3 regions of the Streptomyces sp. NPDC050548 genome follow, and region 1 is predicted to be linked to each of the others. Evidence: riboswitches for the same ligand, from Rfam matches in the RefSeq annotation. Region 1 holds a riboswitch; each other region holds the start of a gene.
The links. A riboswitch is a leader RNA that binds a small molecule or an ion and turns the genes downstream of it on or off. The one in region 1 is predicted to bind cyclic di-AMP.
Positions count from the first base shown of each region.

Region 2: it holds a riboswitch for cyclic di-AMP, as region 1 does, so the genes downstream of both, ACIBJH_RS44185 (M23 family metallopeptidase) here and ACIBJH_RS03720 (transglycosylase family protein) in region 1, are expected to answer to the same signal.
Region 3: it holds a riboswitch for cyclic di-AMP, as region 1 does, so the genes downstream of both, ACIBJH_RS27510 (NlpC/P60 family protein) here and ACIBJH_RS03720 (transglycosylase family protein) in region 1, are expected to answer to the same signal.

Region 1 covers NZ_JBITGV010000001.1:792,922-797,434, forward strand. The annotation lists gene eno (phosphopyruvate hydratase) at 1-1,139, opposite strand, end outside; gene ACIBJH_RS03720 (transglycosylase family protein) at 1,432-2,121, opposite strand; cyclic di-AMP (ydaO/yuaA leader) riboswitch at 2,131-2,304, opposite strand; gene ACIBJH_RS03725 (transglycosylase family protein) at 2,498-3,466, opposite strand; gene ACIBJH_RS03730 (cytochrome P450) at 3,657-4,513, opposite strand, start outside.
Region 2 covers NZ_JBITGV010000027.1:24,423-28,935, forward strand. The annotation lists gene ACIBJH_RS44175 (PrsW family glutamic-type intramembrane protease) at 1-616, shown strand, start outside; gene ACIBJH_RS44180 (aldo/keto reductase) at 623-1,567, opposite strand; gene ACIBJH_RS44185 (M23 family metallopeptidase) at 1,633-2,640, opposite strand; cyclic di-AMP (ydaO/yuaA leader) riboswitch at 2,652-2,808, opposite strand; gene ACIBJH_RS44190 (PP2C family protein-serine/threonine phosphatase) at 2,972-4,120, opposite strand; tRNA gene ACIBJH_RS44195 (tRNA-Met) at 4,247-4,320, opposite strand; gene ACIBJH_RS44200 (alginate lyase family protein) at 4,373-4,513, opposite strand, start outside.
Region 3 covers NZ_JBITGV010000010.1:255,897-260,409, reverse strand. The annotation lists gene ACIBJH_RS27515 (DUF1996 domain-containing protein) at 1-1,481, opposite strand, end outside; cyclic di-AMP (ydaO/yuaA leader) riboswitch at 1,815-1,988, shown strand; gene ACIBJH_RS27510 (NlpC/P60 family protein) at 1,997-3,838, shown strand; gene ACIBJH_RS27505 (hypothetical protein) at 4,023-4,487, shown strand; gene ACIBJH_RS27500 (endonuclease/exonuclease/phosphatase family protein) at 4,489-4,513, opposite strand, start outside.

The sequences.
Region 1 (4,513 bases):
ACGGCGAGGTCGGCGATGGTGACGTCCTCGGTCTCGCCGGAGCGGTGGGACATCATGCACTTGAAGCCGTTGCGCTGGGCCATCTCGACGGCGTCCAGGGTCTCGGTCAGCGAGCCGATCTGGTTCACCTTGACGAGCAGGGCGTTGGCGGCGCCCTCCTCGATGCCGCGGGCGAGGCGCTCGGGGTTGGTGACGAAGAGGTCGTCGCCGACGATCTGGACCTTCTCGCCGATGCGGTCGGTGATGACCTTCCAGCCGGCCCAGTCGTCCTCGTACAGCGGGTCCTCGATGGAGACGAGCGGGTACGCGGAGACGAGCTCCTCGTAGTACTCGGTCATCTCGGCGGCCGAGCGGGACTTGCCCTCGAACTCGTACTTGCCGTCCTTGTAGAACTCGGACGCGGCGACGTCGAGCGCGAGCGCGATCTGCTCGCCGGGGATGTAACCGGCCTGCTTGATGGCCTCGACGATGAGGTCGAGGGCGGCGCGGTTGGACTCCAGGTTCGGGGCGAAGCCGCCCTCGTCGCCGAGGCCGGTGGACAGGCCCTTGGTCTTCAGCACCTTCTTGAGGGTGTGGTAGACCTCGGCGCCCCAGCGCAGCGCCTCGGAGAAGGACTCCGCGCCGATCGGGGCGATCATGAACTCCTGGATGTCCACGTTCGAGTCGGCGTGCGAGCCGCCGTTCAGGATGTTCATCATCGGAACGGGCAGCAGGTGCGCGTTCGGTCCGCCCAGGTAGCGGAAGAGGGGGAGGTCGGACGCCTCGGAGGCGGCGTGCGCGACGGCGAGGGAGACGCCGAGGATGGCGTTGGCGCCGAGGGAACCCTTGTTGTCGGTGGCGTCCAGGTCGAACATCGCCTGGTCGATCAGGCGCTGCTCGGTGGCGTCGTAGCCGACCAGCTCCGGGCCGATCTGCTCGATGACGGCGAGTACGGCCTTCTCGACACCCTTGCCGCCGTAGCGGTTGGGGTCGCCGTCACGCAGCTCGATGGCTTCGAAGGCACCCGTGGAGGCGCCGGAGGGAACGGCGGCACGACCCGTGCTGCCGTCGTCGAGGCCGACCTCGACCTCGACCGTGGGGTTGCCTCGGGAGTCCAGGATTTCCCGGGCTACGACGACGTCGATGGACGGCACGAGCATCTCCTTCTTGGGGTCTGACGCGGCTACGGCAACACCGCAGCGGCTCTGCGAGACGAGCCTAACCGGCTCGGGGCGATTGGCCATCCGGTCGGCCGCCTGATGGACAGAACCGAGAGTAAATTGTTTCCGAACGGAACAAAAAGGTTCCCTGAAGCGGAAACAAAAAGCCCCGCCCCGGTGCGTACGGGGGAACACGCACCGGAGCGGGGAGCCCGTGGGGGACGGGGGTGACCCTCACGAGGTCTCCATGATGGAGTCCACGGATGTGAGGGCGCTGTGGTTCAGCTGAGTGCTACTTAAGGTGCAGCTGCTGACCCGGGAAGATGACGTCCGCGTCGTCGATGATGTCCTTGTTCAGCTTGAACAGCTGCTGCCAGCCGCCCTTGACCTTGTGCTTCTCGGCGATGCTGCTGAGGCTGTCGCCCTTGACGACCTTGTACTCGCCGTCGCCCTTCTTGACCTTCTTGCCGGTCGGGGTGGTGACGGTCTTCTTGGCGGCCGGACGCTCGGCGGAGCGGGAGGCGGTCGTGTTGGACGTGGAGCGCTCGGTGGTGCTCTTGGAGGAGCTGTTCGAGCTGCTCGACGAGCTGGAGCTGCCGCCGGAGTACGTGGCACTCGACAGGCCGGTGCCGCAGACGGGCCAGGCACCCTTGCCCTGGGAGGCGAGAACCTTCTCGGCCACGGCTATCTGCTGCGACTTGGAGGCCTGGTTGGCGGTGGAGGCGTAGGCGGTGCCGCCGTACGCGGCCCACGTCGAGGCGGAGAACTGCAGGCCGCCGTAGTAGCCGTTGCCGGTGTTGATCGACCAGTTGCCGCCGGACTCGCAGCTGGCGACCGTGTCCCACTCCGAGGCGGTGGCGGCGGAGGCGGTGCCGGTCGCCATGAGCGGGGCGGCGATGGCGACGCCGGTCACGCCGGCGAGCGTGGCGACGCGGGTGGCCTTGGACGGACGGCGGTGCTTGCCCTTGCTGGAAAACAGCATGGAAGATCCCAATCCCCTCACCGACGCCTACGAGGTGAGCTGTCGGGTTCGGGCCGTGTGAGTTGCCCGGCCACGCACCTCGCGGTGCGCGACTTAACCCCAAGCCGGTTCCGGTCGTCTCTCGACTCCCGGGCCCGGCACTTACCTTGGGTCCCCCGCTCCTGCCTACGGCGCTTGACGCGACGACTGTTCCCGGAGGCCGCTGGCAGGACTCGGCGTGTGCGGCAGCCGGGGCTCGTGGTGACGAGCGGCCTTGACCGTAGACAGGGAATCGGCGGAATTTCAAAGACGATCAGGGCTTCTGAGACTCATCCCACACTTTCACCAAAGCGGACATTCGACGCGAAGCGTGACGTGAACTCCCGCTGCTTTGCTGCTACTTTCCGCCCGTTTCAGCACTGACGTCCAAGGTCTGACCGGCGACGACAGCGGACGGATCGGCGCCTATCACCTTTTTGTTCTCGGCGTAGAGCGCGCGCCATCCGCCGTCGAAGTCAAGGGAGTCGGCGATGGACGCGAGGGAGTCGCCGGCACGGACGGTGTACGTCTCGGGCGTCACGCTCTCCTCGGCGCTCGCTCCGCGATGCTTGCCGGTGCTCTGCTGCTCGACACCTTCATCGGCGGAGTCGCCGAGCGCGCCGGTGTCGACGAGGCTCCACTTGCCCACCGCCTGCTCCGAGTTGTCCGATTCGTCGAGTTTCGGGGAGGCGCTGGCCGAGCTGTCGTCCACCGAAGGGGTGGTGGACTTGTCGGACTTGGTGGGGTTGTCCGTCGCGGAGGGTGTCGGACTCTGCGAGTCGGACGAGGTCGGCTCCGCGTTTCCGGAGTTGGACAAGCCGAACGATCCGGAGGCATCGGAAGAGTCCGAGGAGCCGGAGGAGTCGGAGGAACCCGAAGAACCCGGTGAGTCCGTCGCGCCGGTCGACGGCGAGTCGCTCGCGAGGCCGGTGTCGACGTTCGTCGAACCCGAGGTCGTGGTGAGGCCGGCGACCAGCGCGCAGGTGATCCACTCGGAGGTGCCCTTGGCGTCGAGGATCTTCTCGGCGACGGCTATCTGCTGGGAGCGGCTGGCGAGGTCGGCGGTGGGGGCGTAGTCCTGGCCGCCGTACTTGTTCCAGTCGTCCTGGGTCAGCTGCAGCCCGCCGTAGTGGCCGTTGCCGCTGTTCTCGCTCCAGGAGCCGCCCGTCTCGCACTGGGCCACCTTGTCCCAGGTGGTGCCGTCGGCGGCGTTCGCGGCGGCGGCGCCGAGGAGCGGGATGGCGATGGCGGAGCCGGTCACGCCGGCCGCGACGAGGATTGCCGGAGCCTGACGGGGGCGACGGTGACGACCGTTCCCGGAGAGCATGCGGAGGCCTTTCGCGTGACGACTGGAGGGAGCGCGCGACGGGTGCTGCGGGGCGCCGCGCTGATATTCGAACGTAGCCGCAGTCGATCACTTGTCACAAGTTAATGCCACGTAGATCACGTGAAGATCACAGACTTGAGGAACTGTCACCTTCGGGTTTACGGGGCGAGATGGCCTGTTCGGTCCGGGTTTACGGGTTTGGTGTGGTCGCTCCGGGAGTGAACTCCACTGGCAGCGTGCGCAGTCCGCGCATGATGAGCCCACCGCGCCAGCGCAAGTCCGCCGGATCCGCCGCGAGTTGGAGGTCGGGGAGGCGGGTGAGGAGGGTGGCGAGCGCGGTCTGTCCCTCCAGGCGGGCGAGCGGGGCGCCGAGGCAGTAGTGGATGCCGTGGCCGTAACCCAGGTGTTGATTGTCACGCCGTCCGAGATCGAGGACGTCGGGATCGGCGAACCGCTCCGGATCGCGGTCCGCCGCGGCCAGGACGACCAGTACGGGATCGCCGACCGCGATGTCCTGCCCGCCGAGGGTCACGGGGCGGGTGGCGAACCGCCAGGTCGCCAGCTCCACCGGGCCGTCGTAGCGCAGGAGTTCCTCGACGCCGGTTTCGAGGAGGTCGTGTTCGCCCGCGGCGAGGGACTTCTCCAGGCGGGCGCGCTGCTCGGGGTGGGTGAGGAGGGCGTACGTGCCGTTGCCGATGAGGTTGACGGTCGTCTCGAAGCCGGCGAACAGCAGGATGAAGGCCATCGCCGCGGCCTCGTTCTCGGTGAGGTGCTCGCCCTGGTCGGAGGCGCGGATGAGGGCGGAGATGAGGTCTTCGCCGGGCAGCGGGTCCGGGCTGTCGGGGAGGGCCGCGCGCTTGCGGTGGATGAGGTCGGCGAGATAGCCGCGCATCTTCTTCACGGACCGCGCGACTCCGCCTCGCGGCCCGCCCCCGTGCCGGATCATCATGCCCGCCCAGTCCCGGAAGTCGTCCTGGTCCTCGCGGGGGACGCCGAGCAGATCGCAGATGGCGTAGATGGGGAGCGGGAAGGCGAAGTCGTGGATGA
Region 2 (4,513 bases), on a different contig from region 1:
CATCGGCTTCGGCCTCGCCGCCCGCTTCCCCGACCGGCGCCATGTCCGGCGTGTCCTGCTCCCACTGACCGGACTGCTGCTCGCGATGGGCATGCACGCGGTCTGGAACGGCTCCTCGACCTTCGGCCAGTACGGCTTCTTCGAGGTCTACGGCCTCTTCATGGTGCCCGCGTTCGGCCTGCTGACCTGGCTCGCGGTCTGGACTCGGCAGCGTGAACTGCGCGCGGTGCGCGAGGAGTTGCCGGTGTATGTGCTCGCGGGCTGGCTGACCCCGAGCGAACCGTTCGTGCTCGGCTCGATGCGGGCCCGCCGGCTGGCCCGCGAGTACGCCGGCCACTGCCTCGGCCGCCCGGCGGCCCGCTCGGTGGCCCGCTACGAGGCCTGCGCGACCTCCCTGGCGTTCCTGCGGTACCGGGCCGCACGGGGCCGCGCCGGTGCCGACTTCGCCGTACGGGAAAGGGAGTTGCTGCACGAGCTGTGGCAACTGCGGGAGGTGGCGCGGCCCGCGCTGGAGTACGCGGCGCGGCGGATCGCGCCGCCGGTGCCGGTGGTGGTGCCGCCGTGGCCGGTGTACGGGTCGTACGGGACTCCCGTGTACAACCCGTACCGGTCCTGACGCCCGTTAGGCCGACGCCTGTGTCAGCTGCTCGATCTCGGCGTCCGTGAGGGCCAGTTCGGCCACGGCGAGCAGGTCGGGCAGCTGCTCCAGGCTCCTGGCGGAGGCGATGGGGGCGGCGACCGTGGGCTGGGCGGCGAGCCAGGCGAGGGCGACCGTCGCGACGGAGGCGTCGTGGGCCCGGGCGACCTCGTCCAGGGCGGTCAGGACCTTCTGGCCGCGCTCGGATGCGAGGTAGCCGGCGGCCCGTCCGGCGCGCGGGCTGTCCACGGTCGTACCGGGCCGGTACTTGCCGGTGAGGAAGCCGGCCGCGAGGGCGAAGTAGGGGAGCGCCGCGAGGCCGTTGCGCTCGGCGACGTCCCGGAGTTCGCCCTCGTAGGTGTCGCGGGAGACGAGGTTGTAGTGGGGCTGGATCGCGACGTAGCGGGCCAGGCCCTCGCGGTCGGAGAAGTCGAGGGAGGCCTGAAGGCGCTCGGGCGAGATGTTGGAGGCGGCGATGTGCCGCACCTTGCCCGCCTTGACCAGCTCGTCGAGCGCGCCGACGATCTCCTCGACCGGCACCTCGACCTGGTCGAAGTGGGTGTAGTAGAGGTCGATGTGGTCGGTGTCCAGGCGGCGCAGGGAGGCCTCGGCGGCGGCCTTGATGTTGGCGGCGGACAGGCCCGGGAAGTCGGGGTGCTGGCTGACCTTGGTGGCGATGACGACGTCGGAGCGGTTGCCGCGGGCCTTGACCCACTTGCCGATGACGGTCTCGGACTCGCCGCCCTGGTTGCCCGGGGCGAACGCCGAGTAGGAGTCGGCGGTGTCGACGAAGTTGCCGCCCGCGGCGGCGTAGGCGTCGAGCACGGCGAAGGAGGTCGCCTCGTCGGCGGTCCAGCCGAACACGTTGCCGCCGAGGTTCAGCGGAAAGATCTCCAGGTCGGACCGGCCCAGCTTGCGAAGAGAAGTCATGCTCTACCTCAACTGCCGGACCGGAACCGGATATTCCAACGGGTGATCCAGAGATCTCGGGGACCTCAGGGGTTGAGGCCCTTGCTGCGCAGCCAGGGCGCCGGGTCGCTGGCGGTGGCGGCGCCGTTGATGTGGACCTCAAGGTGGAGGTGCGGCCCGGTCACGTTGCCGGTGGCGCCCACGCGGCCGATGACGTCACCGGTGGCGACCTTCTGGCCGACGCTGACGTTGATCGAGGACTGGTGGCAGAACCACAGCTCGGTGCCGTCGTCGAGGGTGAGGATCGTGCGGTAGCCGTAGGACCCCGCCCAGCCCGCCTCGGTGACCGTGCCGCTGTGGATGGCCTTGATCAGCGTGCCGGTGGGGGCGGCGAAGTCGAGTCCGGTGTGGTAGCCGGAGGACCACATGGAGCCGGCCTGGCCGAAGGTGCCGGTGATCGTGTACGAGGCGACCGGCAGCGTGTACTGCTTGGCGAGGGCGGCGAGCTTCGCGGCCTCGGCCTTCTTCTTGGCGGCGGCCTCCGCGGCCTTCTTGGCGTCGGCGGCCTTCTGCGCGGCGTCCTGCTCGGCCTTCGCGGCGGCGGCGTCGACCTGCTTGGCGACGGCGGCCTCGGCGGCGGCCTGGGACTTGCCGTCGACCTGGAGCTGCTGCAGCTCGGCCTGTTCCATGATCCGGTTGCGCAGCAGTTCGCCCGCGTCCGAGGTGCCCTTGGCGGTCTCGGTGGTGGTCACGCCGACGCTGCTGAGCGCGGTCGCGGAACCCTTCGGCGTACTGGAGGAGTCGTCCAGCAGGTGGCCCACGTTGGGCAGGTCCGGCATGGAGATCGAGACCGGCGGCTTGCCGGTGTTCGCGCTGGCCATCCCGCCGGCGCTGACGGCGGCTATGACACCGACGCCCAGGACGGTGGAGCTGCGGGCGAATCCCCCGCCACCACGCTGCTTGGCGACACGGTGCTTGCCGCGGTTGGGAAGAACGGACTCCGCGCTGGGGTTCCACTCCTCCCAGGGGCCCTCGTCGGGGCGGAAACCGCCGTAGACGAACGGGGCTTCTGGGGCAGCCTGGTTGGACGCCACGTGGGCGTGCTCCTTTCCTTCCTTCTCGCCTACCGGGTTAGCTGACGGGTTCGGAGCAGGAAGGTCTCCTACGCGCGTAAACCGGTCGTGTTCCCACGACTGTCGACGTGCGATTCACCCCAAGTGGTGGTTCCCCGGTTCCCTCGCGGGATTCGGCGCGTGCGCACGGAGCTGTCTCTTGTGACGGCTGGGACGACCGTGCTGCGTTATCGAACGTTAATAGACACGGGCGCCCGTTTCCAAGCCCGTTCGCTTGATCATTAACCTTTCCTTGCAGGACGAAGAGCCCACGAACGGCGAAAAACGGGTGAGTTGACCGGTCGTCGACCGGTCATGGACGGCGTACGGCGATCATCGCCATGTCGTCCGTCATCCCGCCCCCGGAGTAGCGGCGCACCTCCTTGGCGAGGAGGCCGAGCAGCGCCTCGGGGCTGCGGAAGGTCCGCCCGGCCAGCCGCTCCCCCGGGTCGTAGAACACGCCGTGGCAGTCCCGGGCCTCGGACAGACCGTCGGTGTACAGGAGCAGGGTGGCGCCGCCGGGGAACGCGAACTCCTCGGCCCGGTCGGGCCAGAACCCCAACTCCCCCATCCCCAGCGGCAGTGCGGGCTCCTTGACGAGCAGGGTGTCCACGGTGCCGTCCGCGTGCAGGAGCAACGGCGGCGGGTGGCCCCGGTCGACGATCCGCAAGACGCCGTCGCCGTGCGGGAGTTCGGCGAGGACGGCCGTGGTGAACCCCTCGAACGCGTCGAGCCCGTCGCGCCGGGTGCCCTCGCGCGCGAGCGCCCGCTCCAGCCGCTGCGCGACCGCCTCCAGGGTGCTCTCCTGCTCGGCGGCCTCCCGGAACGCCCCGATGACCACCGCGACGGCGGCGACCGCGCCCATGCCCTTCCCGCGTACGTCGCCCACGACCAGCCGTACGCCGTGCGGGGTGTCCTGCACCGCGTACAGGTCGCCGCCGATGAACGCGCCCTCCTGCGCGGCCTCGTAGCGCGCGGCGATCTCGAACCCGCCGATGCGCTCGGCCGGTTCGGGCAGTACGGCGCGCTGGGCGGCCTCGGCGATCTCGCGTACGGAGGCGAGCTGTTCGCTGCTGCGGCGGACGAGGGCGTTGATGAGGACGGCGAGACCGGCGACCGTCGCCACGGTGGCCACCTCGGTGACCGCGTCGATGCGCAGGACGATGCCGAGCCTGATGTGGACGGCGAGGACGACGACGAGCGCGGCGAGGCCGGTGAGGACGGTGCCGCGTCGGGAGTAGAGGGGGGCGGCGACGAGCGGGGCGGCGGTGAAGAAGGGGGCCGCCGTGAAGTCCTGCGGGGTGAGGTAGTCGTAGCAGGCCCCGACGATCAGCAGCAGGGCGGGCAGCCGGCGGACGAGGGCGAGGACGCGGGCGGTCCGCCGTTCCTCGTCGGGGCCGAGACCGGGACCGAGACCGGGGTCGGGCACGGGATCGCCGGGCAGGCGCCCGCCGGCTCGCACATACGGACCCTCCTCCACGCCTCCAGTTTTTCCCGGTGGGGGGAGGGCTGCGAGCGGGGTGGGCCGACCGGGGGGAAAACACTGAGGGCCGGAATCCGTTTCCGGATTCCGGCCCTCAGTCTTGAGTAGCGGGGACAGGATTTGAACCTGCGACCTCTGGGTTATGAGCCCAGCGAGCTACCGAGCTGCTCCACCCCGCGCCGTTGTGATTGCAACTATACGCCATCCGCGGGGTCCGATGTCACACACGTTTCAGTCGGCGGGGTTACCGGCGTGCGTGAGGGTCTCCCAGGAGACGAAGAGGTCGTCGCTGCCGGCCGGCCGGGTCGTCTCGGCGAGCTTGTGCGCGGCGGGCACCTTCATGCCGAGCCGGTCCTCCAGGTGGTTGAGCGG
Region 3 (4,513 bases), on a different contig from region 1:
TCCGTGCCGGCGCCGCACTTCTCGCCGCTGTTGATGCAGGTGACCATGTCGTTCATCAGGCTCTCGGAGAAGACGTTGATGAAGTCGCCGTGGTCGGTGACGGGCTTGTGCTGCTGCTCCGGGAAGGAGTCCACCGCGAACAGCGGGCTCGTCTTGCCGCCGTCCTGGAGGCTCGGCGCGTCGACGGCGTAGACGATCCGCTGCACCAGCTGCGGGATGGCCTTGAAGCCGGCCGGGCAGGCGCCGTCGGCGGCCTCGAAGGCCACATGGGTGCGGTGGTTGGCGCTGTCGATGTTGCGGCCGTCCCAGCAGCTCTGGAACTTGAAGGTGCGCACGACGTCACTTCCGGACGGGCACAGCGGGTACTTGTCCTTGAGCTGCCGGTCCTCGAACCCGGTACAGCTCCAGGAGGCGTTGGCGTTGGCCGGGCCGTTGACGAAGGCCTTCGCGTCGCCGGTGATGATGCGCAGGAGGCGCGGCATCGCGACGACCTTGCTCTGCGGGTTGCCCTCGAAGGTCAGGGTGACCTGCTTGGCCGTGACGATCTCACCGGTATTGCCCTCGGTGCCGCCGCCGGGCTTGTCGGCGTCCCGCTCCTGCTTGCCGTTCTGCAGGCGCAGCACGGGCCAGTAGTAGGTGGACTTGTCGCCCGGGTTCTCGCAGCTGGTGTCGGCGTTCGCGAGGTCCTGGTCGCTGGCGAAGGCGTTGTTGGACTGGTTGCCGATGTAGTCGTGGAAGTGGTGGGCGCCGTTGGTGACACCGGGCGCGACGATCACGTTGTCGGAGTTGAACAGGCCGTTCTCGTTCACCCCGCAGGCGGTGACGAACGTGCCCCGGGAGGCATCGGCCTGCTCCTGCGGAGCGTTCACATTCGGCTGTACGGAGGTGATGTCCGCGTAGTCCGAGGCGACGGGCCCGTTGGTGGACTGCTGCTGGCCCTGCTGACCCTGCTGTCCCTGGCCGCCCTGGTCTCCGGTGCTGGCACTGGCACTGGCACTGGCGCTCTGGTCGTCGCCGTTGCCGTCCTGGTCGCCCTGGTCGCCGTTCTCGTTCGTGGGCGCGATCAGGGTGCAGGCGGCGAGCGCGTCGAGTCCTTCCGGTCGGTCCCCGACGCGTGCGATCGCGTCGTCGATCCGCCCGATGGTCGCGGCCCGCTTCTCCTTCAACGGATTCATGATCGCGTTGTCGGCGAAGGAGGCGTCCTGGCGGATGGACTCCCTGGAGTCCTGAAGTTTCTGGTAGGCCTCGGTTATCTGCTGGTCCAGATTCGCGAGTTCCTTGTCGACGTCGGTCTTCGCCTCGTCGGGCACCGTCGTCAACTGGGTACCGATGTCCGGGCAGTCGATCGTCGCGCCTCGCGATGCCGCGTCCGGAGACCCTTGTTGGGCGGAGTCACCGCCCCAACCACCTTCGGACGCCGACGCGTAGACGTTCGCCGCCATCAGTCCTCCGCCGCCCAGCATCAGGGCGACTGCTGCCATCGTCGCGCGTCGTGCGCCTGTGGGGCGTCTGCGCGTGTTGCGTGCCAAGGAAGTTGCTCCTACACGTATCGGTCGGCCCGGCTCGTCCCGGCATGGAAATCCCCCGACCCAATACGGAGCCCGGTCCCGGTGTGTTCAACCGTCCCAGAAATTCATAGCGACCTCTTATGGATCACCCGCCCCGACGGGCCCCTGACCCCTCGACACACCAGGGCGAGGTAAAGGTCACAAATACGTATCGGACATATCGCGCTTCAACCTTCACACGAGGCACACACGTTGGCTAAGTTGGCGTCAGGCCGTACGACCTACTCCGGCGATCGGCGCCGGGCCGCACGGCTTGCGCCGAGTCCGGCGTGTCGCTCGCGACAGCCGGAGCCGGGGACCCAACCGAACTTGGGGTGAATCGGTCCAACTGCCCTTCAGGGCAAGGACCGTAGGGCAAACCTTCCGTGATCGACGCCCGAACCCGACAGCTAACCCGGTAGGCGCGAAGCGGAAGGAGCACGTCTGCCATGCCGGCAGAACGACGCACGCGCACCGGAGGCAGTGGCCCCACCGTGGACGACCGACCCACCCGCGACGAAGTCCAGCGGCGGATCAACTCTCTTTACGACCGGGCCGAGACGGACTCCGGAACCTACAACGCCACACGTGCGATGTCCGGGAAACCGCGCAAGCGTGTCGAGTCCCGCTCCAGCGCGTCACGTCCTTCCGACCCCGCCGTCGAAGCCGTCACCCGGCAGCTGTTCGACCGCGCCCGCACCCAACTGGGCCCGACCGTACCGGCGATGCTGCCGCCCGGCAGGACCCCGGCCCGCCCGGCCGAATCCCGCCCCGAGCGGTCCGAGCGACGTCCCGAGCCCCAGAGCACCGGCCGCGAACTCGAAGCGCAGCCCGGCCGCGCCGTGGCCGAACTGACCATGGGGACCACCGCCGCACCGGAGTCCACCGCCCCGCAACTCATGGGCCCCGCAGCGGAGTTGACCGCAGCACCCATCGCCGCGCTGCCTCCCGCCGCACAGGAGACACAGCAGACACAGCAGACACAGCAGTCTCCTGTGATGGCACAGATGCCGCAGATGTCACAGACGCAGGCACCTCAGGCGCAGATGTCTCAGGTGCCGCAGATATCTCAGGTGCCGCAGATATCTCAGGTGCCGCAGATGTCTCAGGTGCCGCAGATGTCTCAGATCGCGCAGATCGCACAGATGGCACAGGCCCAGATGTCGCAGATGCCTCCGGCGACCATTCTCGACCTGCCGCCGGTACCGCCCGCCCCCGCTGTCGACGTGCCGCCCGCGCGCGTCATGGCACCGCAGCAGTTCGCGACCGCCCCGGCACCGGCCTTCGACCCGCTCACCGCGAGCCTGGACCTGCTCCCGTCCATCGGCGCACCGCGCACCGAGACCGCGCCGACGGGCGCCACCTGGCCACCCCCGGAGACGGCCTGGTCCGCCCCGGAGACCACATGGTCCACCGGGCAGATGCCCATGGTGACCGAGCAACAGACCTGGGCGACAGGGCAGATGCCCGCGGTGACCCAACAACAGCCGTGGTCCACCGGCCAGTTCCCGGCAGTGACCGAGCAACAGACGTGGTCCACGGGCCAGATGCCCGCGGTGACCGAGCAACCGGCTTGGTCCACCGGACAGATGCCCGCAGTAGCCGAGCAACCAGCTTGGTCCACCGGACAGATGCCCGCAGTAGCCGAGCAACCAGCTTGGTCCACCGGGCAAATACCTCTCATCCCCCAGCAGCCCGCGGCCCGGCCCGACTGGCAGCCCGCACCGGAACCGTCCTGGCGCCCGCCGCAGCAGGAGTGGCAGCCGGCCGCCCCCGCCCCCGAGGTCTCCTTCGCCGCGGCCCCGTCCGTCGCGCCCGCGCCCCCCGCCCCTCCGGCCATGGCCCCCGAAGTCCCGCTCCCTCCGGCCCCGGCCATGAGCCCCGCGCCCACCGCAGTCGTGCCCACCGCGACCACACCGGACGCCGGCGCCCAGAGCAAGACCGCCACCGCGCTCGCCTTCGCCCGCGCACAGATCGGCAGGCCCTGCCTGTGGGGCGCTGCGGGACCGGACGCGTACGACTGCTCCAGCCTCACCCAGGCCGCCTGGAAGGCGGCGGGAGTCCTGCTCCCCCGCACCGCCCAGGAACAGTCCGGCGCGGGCGCCCTCGTCCCGCTCACGGACATCCGCGCCGGCGACCTGATCTTCTTCTACGACAGCATCGACCACGTCGGCCTCTACACCGGCAACGGCCTGATGATCCACGCGCCGAGCCCCGGCACGCCGATACGCGAGGAGTCGATCTTCTACGCCGGTTCCGCCGCCATCCGGGGCGCCGTACGACCCGCCTGAGCCAATGGGTCACATGCGTCCCGCTACTCCCGGCGGGCCGCGTCGTTGCTCTGTACGAGTGGTGGAACCCAGGACACGGTCGTAGCGTCGAACGAGAGACGGACGACGACCGTGTCCCTGCAGGCGGGTCCACCGCCGGTGCGGGTGCGGAGTGACGGGTACGAACGGGCGGCCGGGAGCGGACATGTACAAACACACCATGGTCGGAGTCGTCACGGTCTGTGCGGCCGCTCTGCTGGCGCCGGCCGTGGGCACCTCGTCCGCGGCCCCGGCGACGGTGCACGCGCAACCGGTCGCCCAGCGGCAGCCCGCGGTCCCCGTGCTGGTCGACTGCCTCTGGCATCCCGAGGTGCGTCCCGCCGACTTCATGCTCGCCTGCGGCGACGGCAACAGCCGCCTGGCGTCGCTGCGTTGGACCGCCTGGAACGCCAACTCCGCGACGGCCACGGGCGTCAACTGGGTGAACGACTGCAAACCCTATTGCGCGGCGGGCAAGTTCCACTCCTTCCCGGTGACCGTGCGGCTCGACTCCGCACAGACCTGGAAGCGGCATCCGCAGCTGCGGCAGTACGGCGAGATCACCCTGACGTACCCCGGAGCGCGGCCGGACAAGTTCCAGCACACCGTGACCTACCCCCTGTGGAACTGACTCACAGCGAGAGCTCCACCACCAGC